Thermopolyspora flexuosa: one gene and its partner. The protein of the gene in region 1 interacts with the protein of each later gene in a pairwise test. Links are inferred from orthologs where the notes say so. Each region holds a gene or a part of one and is shown on either strand. Other genes may lie near its edges. The genes, in order: FHX40_RS10205 and FHX40_RS02860.

Region 1 (3,147 bases):
ACCAGGCCCAGGGCGGGCTCCTTCATGCACAGCTTGGCGTCGTCGGCGAGCACTCGCATGTCGCACGCGAGGGCGAGCTGGAAGCCCGCGCCGATCGCATGCCCCTGAACCGCGGCGATCGAGACGATCTCGGGCCGCCGCAGCCACAGGAACCCGCGTTGAGCCTCGGCGATGCGCCGTTCGAGCGTCGCGTCGTCGAGGGTGGCGGCCGAGGCGAGCGTCAGTCCGTCGGTGCGCGCCCCGTCATCACCCCCCGGTGGTGCCCCCAACATGGCCAGGTCGAGGCCTGCTGAGAAGGACGGCCCCTCACCTCGGATCACGACGACCCGTATCCCCTCCGGCAGGTTCTCTCCGATCGCGGCCAGCCCCGCCCAGGTCGCGAACGTCTGCGCGTTCCGCTTCTCCGGGCGGTTCAGCGTGATCGTCGCGATCTCGCCGTCCATCTCGTATCGCAGTCCGATCTCCGCGAGCCGGTCCGCGGAGATCGCCGCGCTCCCCCCAAGATCCGCTTCCGTCATCGCCCGCTCCATCCGTGTCCGGGTCCCGCTTCTCCCCCGATCGGACCCTCGTCGCGCCCGAGCCTACCGGCTCACCAGAATCAGGTTCTAGTGGCCTGGCCGGTGCGGCGTGGACGGGACGGAGGGGCTGCTGCGGTAGCGCCTTGCGGCGTCAGCGCTGCTGCTTCGACTTGCCCCGGGTGGCCCCGCCGCGCCCCCGCAAGGTGACACCCGACTCGCTGAGGATGCGGTGGATGAACCCGTACGACCGCCCGGTAGAGGCGGCGAGGGCACGGATCGACTCGCCGGCGGCGTAGCGCTTCTTCAGATCGGCGGCCAGCTTTTCGCGGTCGGCACCGGTCACCCGGGTGCCTTTCTTCAGGGTCTCGGCCACGAGTACCTCCTGTAGTGCCGGACTTCCGCAGCGTTACTCACGCCCATGATCAGTCATTTCAGCCGGATCGGCTACCCACTCGACGGGAAAAGATCCGTACCCGATAAAAACGAGATCAGGCAAGTGCCACAAGATCGGCAAACTCGTCGCTCCACGCGTCCTCGACTCCGTCCGGCAGCAGGATCACCCTATCCGGCTGTAGTGCGGCAACGGCTCCTTCGTCGTGCGTAACTAGTACGATTGCCCCAGAATAGGACCTAAGTGCAGAAAGTACCTGATCCCGGCTCACCGGATCGAGGTTGTTCGTCGGCTCGTCGAGCAGCAACACGTTCGCGCTCGACAGCACCAGCGTCGCCAGCGCGAGCCTGGTCTTCTCCCCGCCCGACAGCACACCGGCGGGCTTGTCGACGTCGTCGCCACTGAACAGGAAGGAGCCGAGCACGCGGCGCAGCTCGACGTCCGCGACGTCGGGCGCGGCCGCGCGCATGTTGTCGAGCACGCTGCGGTCCGGGTCGAGCGTCTCGTGCTCCTGGGCGTAGTAGCCGAGCTTGAGGCCGTGGCCGTGCACCACCTCGCCCGCGTCGGGTTTCTCCAGACCGGCGAGCAGGCGCAGCAGCGTGGTCTTGCCGGCGCCGTTGAGCCCGAGGACCACCACCCGGCTGCCCCGGTCGACGGCCACGTCGACGCCGGTGAACACCTCCAGCGAGCCGTACGACTTCGACAGCCCGGTGGCGAGCAGCGGCGTGCGGCCGCACGGCGCGGGCGTCGGGAAGCGCAGCCGCGCCACCTTGTCGGCCCGGCGTTCCTCGCCGACCCCGGCGAGCAGCCGCCGCGCCCGCCGCTCCATGTCCTGCGCCGCCTTCGCCTTGGTCGCCTTGGCGCGCATCCGGTCGGCCTGGGCGAGCAGCGCCGAGGCCTGCCGCTCGGCGTTGGCCCGCTCCCGTTTGCGCCGCCGCTCGTCGGCCTCGCGCTGGGCGAGGTAGGCGGTCCAGCCCATGTTGTAGACGTCGATCGCCTGCCGGTTCGCGTCGAGGTGGAGCACCCGGTTGACCGTCGCTTCAAGCAAGCCGACGTCGTGGCTGATGATCACCAACCCGCCCTGATGAGAGCGCAAAAAATCACGAAGCCACCCGATCGAGTCTGCATCGAGGTGGTTTGTCGGCTCGTCGAGGAGGAGCGTGTCGGCGCCGCTGAACAGGATCCGGGCGAGCTCCACGCGGCGGCGCTGCCCGCCGGACAGGGTGCGCAGCGGCTGCGACAGCACCCGGTCGGGCAGCCCGAGGCTGGAGGCGATCGACGCGGCCTCCGCCTCGGCCGCGTACCCGCCGAGCACGTGCAGCCGGTCCTCGAGCCGGCCGTACGCGCGCACCGCGCGCTCCCGGGTGCGGGCGTCCCCCGTGGCCATCGCCCGCTCGGCCTCGCGCATCTCGCGCAGCAGCTCGTCCAGGCCGCGGGCGGACAGGATGCGGTCGCGGGCGAGCTGGTCGAGGTCGCCGGTGCGCGGGTCCTGGGGCAGGTAGCCGACGGTGCCGGTCACCGTCACCCGCCCGGCCGCGGGCAGCGCCTCGCCCGCCAGTACCTTGCACAGCGTGGTCTTGCCCGCCCCGTTGCGGCCGACCAGGCCGATCCGGTCGCCGGGGTTCACCCGGAACGAGGCGTTCTCGATGAGCAGGCGCGCGCCCGCGCGCAGTTCGATGTCGGAGGCGATGATCATGACGGTGGACACTCCCGGGCGAGGGGAAAAGGCGGGGACGGCATAGGGGGACGAGGGGACGCCGGCGGTCAGTCGGGAGTGCGCATACCGATCAGTGTACGGCCCGGGACGCACCGCGAGCGGCGCGCGCCGCGCGGCGGCCTCCGCGGCCGGGTGGGCGGGGTGGCACCGGGGAGGAACGCGCACGACCCCGCGGGGACGCCCGTCCCCGCGGGGTCGTGGCCGGTCGCCCGCGGTCAGCCGCGCGCGCCGGGGGCGATCCAGTCGTCGATGGCGAAGTCCCTGCGCACGAACCCCTGCTCCACGAGGAACCGCTTGGTGCCCTCGAGCAGGGTCAGGCCCTCCTCGGTGAACGGCGTGTCCGGCAGCTGCTCGGCCAGCGTGGTCCTGCGCACGATCTCCGGCGGGAAGCCGCCGACCTTGACCGCGAACGACAGGTAGTCGTCCCAGTTCGCCTTGGCCCGCCGGGTGGCCTCGACCTGGGCCGCCTGCCAGACCTTGACGAAGCCGGGCCGCGCCTCGAGGAACGCGTCGGTGACCAC
Region 2 (4,522 bases), 1.8 Mb from region 1 along the record:
CGTTCTAGTGGGGGTCGCCGGAAGCCCGGTACGGCCCGGCATACACGGACGGCACGCGGCCGGGGCGCGATCGGGAACCCGGCCCGCCGGCCCGGCCGCCCGCCGCAGGCCGCACGACGGCGGACGGGCCGACCCGTGAGCGTTCCATGCGACGGAACGACCGTTAGTAACACATATGATTCAATATGGGCACGTTCGGGATAAGCGGTGCCCTAGACGTCCCCGCCGGGCGAGACCGGCCTGGCCGCGCGGAAACCAGGGCCTAACCGGCGGGTCAGGGCGCCGAGTGGTGACCAACCGCGCGCGCACTGAGAGGATCGGTTCGAGGACATGCCCAGCACCTCGCCCCTCGGCGGAGCGCCGCCGCCGGGACGCCGCGCACCCAAGGAGCCGCCGGATGCGCACCGGATGAGTCACCGGACCCGTAACGTGCCGACCACGCGATCCAGTTGTTGGGCACACGCCCCCTGGCGGGGCGAGTAGCCTTGGACAGGTCTTCCAATCCAACGCCGATCTGCGGAAGAGGGCGATTTCCGCCGTGTCGTCTGAGTCGTCGCGGACAAACCCGCTGGCCAGCTTTGGGCAGAACGAGTGGCTTGTCGATGAGCTGTACCAGAAGTACCTAGAAGATCCCGAGTCGGTGGACCGCGCATGGTGGAACTTCTTCGCTGATTACGACGGCGGCGCCAAGCGCGCCCCGGCCACTCAGGCGAGCAACGGCGCCGAGGGCGCCACGGCCACCGCGCCGGCACCCGCGGAATCCGCTCCGGCCGCACCGGCGGCCCCCGCCCCGGCCAAGGCGGCGCCCGCCCCCAAGAAGGCGGCGAAGGCCGCCCCCGTGCCCCAGGGCGCGGAGGAGGAGCGGCTGCGCGGCGCGGCCGCCCGCACGGCGGCGAACATGGAGGCGAGCCTCGCCGTACCGACCGCCACGAGCGTGCGGGCGATCCCGGCGAAGCTGCTCATCGACAACCGGATCGTCATCAACAACCACCTGGCCCGCGGGCGTGGCGGCAAGGTGTCGTTCACGCACATCATCGGCTACGCCGTGGTCCAGGCGGTCAAGGCGATGCCGGAGATGAACTACTCCTACGCCGAGATCGACGGCAAGCCCACGCTCGTCAAGCCGCAGCACGTCAACCTCGGCCTCGCCATCGACATCAAGAAGCCCGACGGCAGCCGGCAGCTCCTCGTGCCCTCGATCAAGCGGGCCGAGACGATGAACTTCCGGGAGTTCTGGACCGCGTACGAGGAGATCGTGCGCAAGGCCCGGGCCGGCAAGCTCGCCGTCGAGGACTTCGCCGACACCACGATCACCCTCACCAACCCCGGGACGATCGGCACGGTGCACTCGGTGCCGCGGCTCATGCAGGGCCAGGGCACGATCATCGGCGTCGGCGCGATGGAGTACCCGGCCGAGTACCAGGGCGCCTCGGACGAGACCCTCGCCCGCCTCGCGGTGAGCAAGATCATGACGCTCACCTCGACCTACGACCACCGCATCATCCAGGGCGCGCAGTCGGGCGAGTTCCTCCGCAAGATCCACCAGCTCCTGCTCGGCGAGGACGCGTTCTACGACAAGATCTTCGAGGCGCTGCGCATCCCGTACGAGCCGGTGCGCTGGGTCCGCGACATCTCGGTCAGCCACGACGACGAGGTGACCAAGTCGGCCCGGGTGCTCGAGCTCATCCACGCCTACCGGGTGCGCGGCCACCTCATGGCGGACACCGACCCGCTCGACTACCGCCAGCGCAAGCACCCCGACCTCGACATCCAGTCGCACGGCCTGACGCTGTGGGACCTGGAGCGCGAGTTCCCCACCGGCGGCTTCGGCGGCAAGCCGCTGATGAAGCTGCGCGACATCCTCGGCGTGCTGCGGGACTCCTACGTCCGCACGATCGGCATCGAGTACATGCACATCCAGGAGCCCGAGGAGCGGGCCTGGATCCAGGAGCGCGTCGAGCGGCCGCACCAGAAGCCGAGCCGGGAGGAGCAGCTCAACATCCTGCGCCGGCTCAACAACGCCGAGGCGTTCGAGACCTTCCTGCAGACCAAGTTCGTCGGCCAGAAGCGGTTCTCGCTCGAGGGCGGCGAGTCGCTCATCCCGCTGCTCGACTCGGTGATCACCTCGGCCGCGCAGGAGGGCCTCGACGAGGTCGTCATCGGCATGGCCCACCGCGGCCGGCTCAACGTGCTCGCCAACATCGTCGGCAAGTCGTACGCGCAGATCTTCGCCGAGTTCGAGGGCAACCTCGACCCGCGCAGCGCGCACGGCTCCGGTGACGTCAAGTACCACCTCGGCGCGACCGGCGACTTCGTCGCGTACGACGGCTCCAAGATCAAGACGTCGGTGGTGGCGAACCCGTCGCACCTGGAGGCCGTCGACCCGGTGCTCGAGGGCGTGGTCCGCGCCAAGCAGGACCTGCTCGAGCGCGGCGAGGAGGGCTTCACCGTGCTGCCGATCCTGGTGCACGGCGACGCCGCGTTCGCCGGCCAGGGCGTGGTCGCCGAGACCCTCCACCTGTCGCAGCTGCGCGGCTACCGCACCGGCGGCACGGTGCACGTGGTCGTCAACAACCAGGTCGGCTTCACCACCTCGCCCGCCTCGTCCCGCTCGTCGGTGTACGCCACCGACGTGGCCCGGATGATCCAGGCGCCGATCTTCCACGTGAACGGCGACGACCCCGAGGCCGTGGTCCGGGTGGGCCGGCTCGCGTTCGAGTACCGCCAGGCGTTCCGCAAGGACGTGGTCATCGACCTCGTCTGCTACCGCCGCCGCGGCCACAACGAGGCCGACAACCCGAGCTTCACCCAGCCGCTCATGTACGACCTGATCGACGCCAAGCGGTCGGTGCGGAAGCTCTACACCGAGGCGCTGATCGGCCGCGGCGACATCACGGTCGAGGAGGCCGAGCAGGCGCTGCGGGACTACCAGGAGAAGCTCGAGCGCGCGTTCACCGAGGTCCGCGAGGCGGCCAAGCGCCCGCCGGAGCCCGGCGCGGTGCTCAAGCCGCCGGCCGAGGACCTGGTGCCGTGGCGGCACGAGGACACCCCGACCGCCACCACCGAGGAGGCGATCAAGCGGGTCGTCGACACCCAGATCAACCTCCCCGAGGGCTTCACGCCGCACCCGCGGCTCGTGCCGCTGCTGCAGCGCCGCGCCCAGATGGTCGAGGAGGACGCGATCGACTGGGCGATGGGCGAGACGATCGCCTTCGGCTCGCTGCTCATCGACGGCCACCCGGTGCGGCTCGTCGGCCAGGACTCCCGGCGCGGCACCTTCGGCCAGCGGCACGCCGTGCTCGTCGACCGGCTCACCGGCGAGGAGCACACCCCGCTCAAGGCGTTCAACCACGGCACCACGAAGTTCTACGTGTACGACTCGCTGCTCAGCGAGTTCGCCGCGATGGGCTTCGAGTACGGCTACAGCACCGTGCGCCCGGACGCGCTCGTCTGCTGGGAGGCGCAGTTCGGTGACTTCGCCAACGGCGCCCAGTCGATCATCGACGAGTTCGTCTGCTCCGGCGAGGAGAAGTGGGGCCAGCGCTCCTCGGTGGTGCTGCTGCTGCCGCACGGCTACGAGGGCCAGGGCCCGGACCACTCCTCGGCCCGCATCGAGCGGTTCCTGCAGCTGTGCGCCCGGGACAACATGACGGTCGCCCAGCCGACGACCTCGGCGCAGTACTTCCACCTGCTGCGGTGGCAGGTGCTGTCGAACCGGCGGCGCCCGCTCATCGTGTTCACGCCGAAGTCGCTGCTGCGGCACAAGGGCGCGACCTCCCCGGTCCGCGACTTCACCGGCGGCTCGTTCCGCCCGGTGCTCGGCGACACCAAGGTCGACCCGGCGGGCGTGCGCACCGTGGTGCTGTGCTCCGGCAAGATCTACTACGACCTGCTGGCGCGGCGGGAGAAGCTCGGCCGGAACGACGTGGCGCTCGTCCGGCTGGAGCGGCTCTACCCGTGGCCGCGGCAGGAGCTCACCGCCGAGCTCGACCGGTACGGCCGTGACGTCCAGCTCATCTGGGCGCAGGAGGAGCCGGTCAACATGGGCCCGTGGCCGTACCTGACGCTCAAGCTCGCCGAGATCCCCGACCTGCTGGGCGGGCGGCCGATCCGCCGGGTCTCCCGGGACCCGAACCCGTCGCCGGCGACCGGCTCGCACGCCAAGCACGAGGAGGAGCAGGAGGAGCTGCTGAAGAAGGTCTTCGGCGCCTGACCCTCCCGCCGGCGGTCCCCTCGCGGGGCCGTCCGGACCGAAGACGACGATCCGGTCCCCCACACCCGGGCCCGCGCGGCCCGGTGTGGGGGACTTCCGTGTACGCAGGAGGACACTGCGATGTACTTCACCGACCGCGGCATCGAGGAGCTCGTGGAGCGGCGCGGCGACGAGGAGATCGCGATCTCCTGGCTCGCCGAGCGGCTGCGCGAGTTCGTCGACCTCAACCCCGAGTTCGAGACCCCCATCGACCGGTTCGCCACCTGGCTCGCCCGGTTCGACGACGAGGAGGACGGGCTCGACGACGAC

The links.
Region 2: the proteins of FHX40_RS10205 (region 1) and FHX40_RS02860 interact in binary tests that used the Escherichia coli proteins (3 or more experiments, as listed by UniProt). The link is inferred for Thermopolyspora flexuosa from one-to-one orthologs.

The regions. Positions count from the first base shown.
Region 1 is NZ_VFPQ01000001.1:2,429,509-2,432,655, reverse strand. What follows is about bases 307-3,147. They hold FHX40_RS10205 (ABC-F family ATP-binding cassette domain-containing protein), read right to left. Parts: upstream 2,606-3,147; coding sequence 1,007-2,605; downstream 307-1,006. Other genes in these bases: FHX40_RS10200 (ABC transporter substrate-binding protein), read right to left, coding at 2,842-3,147; FHX40_RS10210 (helix-turn-helix domain-containing protein), read right to left, coding at 670-891; FHX40_RS10215 (enoyl-CoA hydratase/isomerase family protein), read right to left, coding at 307-518. Also shown: more of FHX40_RS10215, read right to left, coding at 1-306. UniProt on the Escherichia coli protein: Genetic data indicate it may be involved in ribosome assembly or function.
Region 2 is NZ_VFPQ01000001.1:643,029-647,550, reverse strand. What follows is about bases 198-4,413. They hold FHX40_RS02860 (multifunctional oxoglutarate decarboxylase/oxoglutarate dehydrogenase thiamine pyrophosphate-binding subunit/dihydrolipoyllysine-residue succinyltransferase subunit), read left to right. Parts: upstream 198-538; coding sequence 539-4,213; downstream 4,214-4,413. Other genes in these bases: FHX40_RS02855 (DUF6104 family protein), read left to right, coding at 4,334-4,413. Also shown: more of FHX40_RS02855, read left to right, coding at 4,414-4,522. UniProt on the Escherichia coli protein: E1 component of the 2-oxoglutarate dehydrogenase (OGDH) complex which catalyzes the decarboxylation of 2-oxoglutarate, the first step in the conversion of 2-oxoglutarate to succinyl-CoA and CO(2).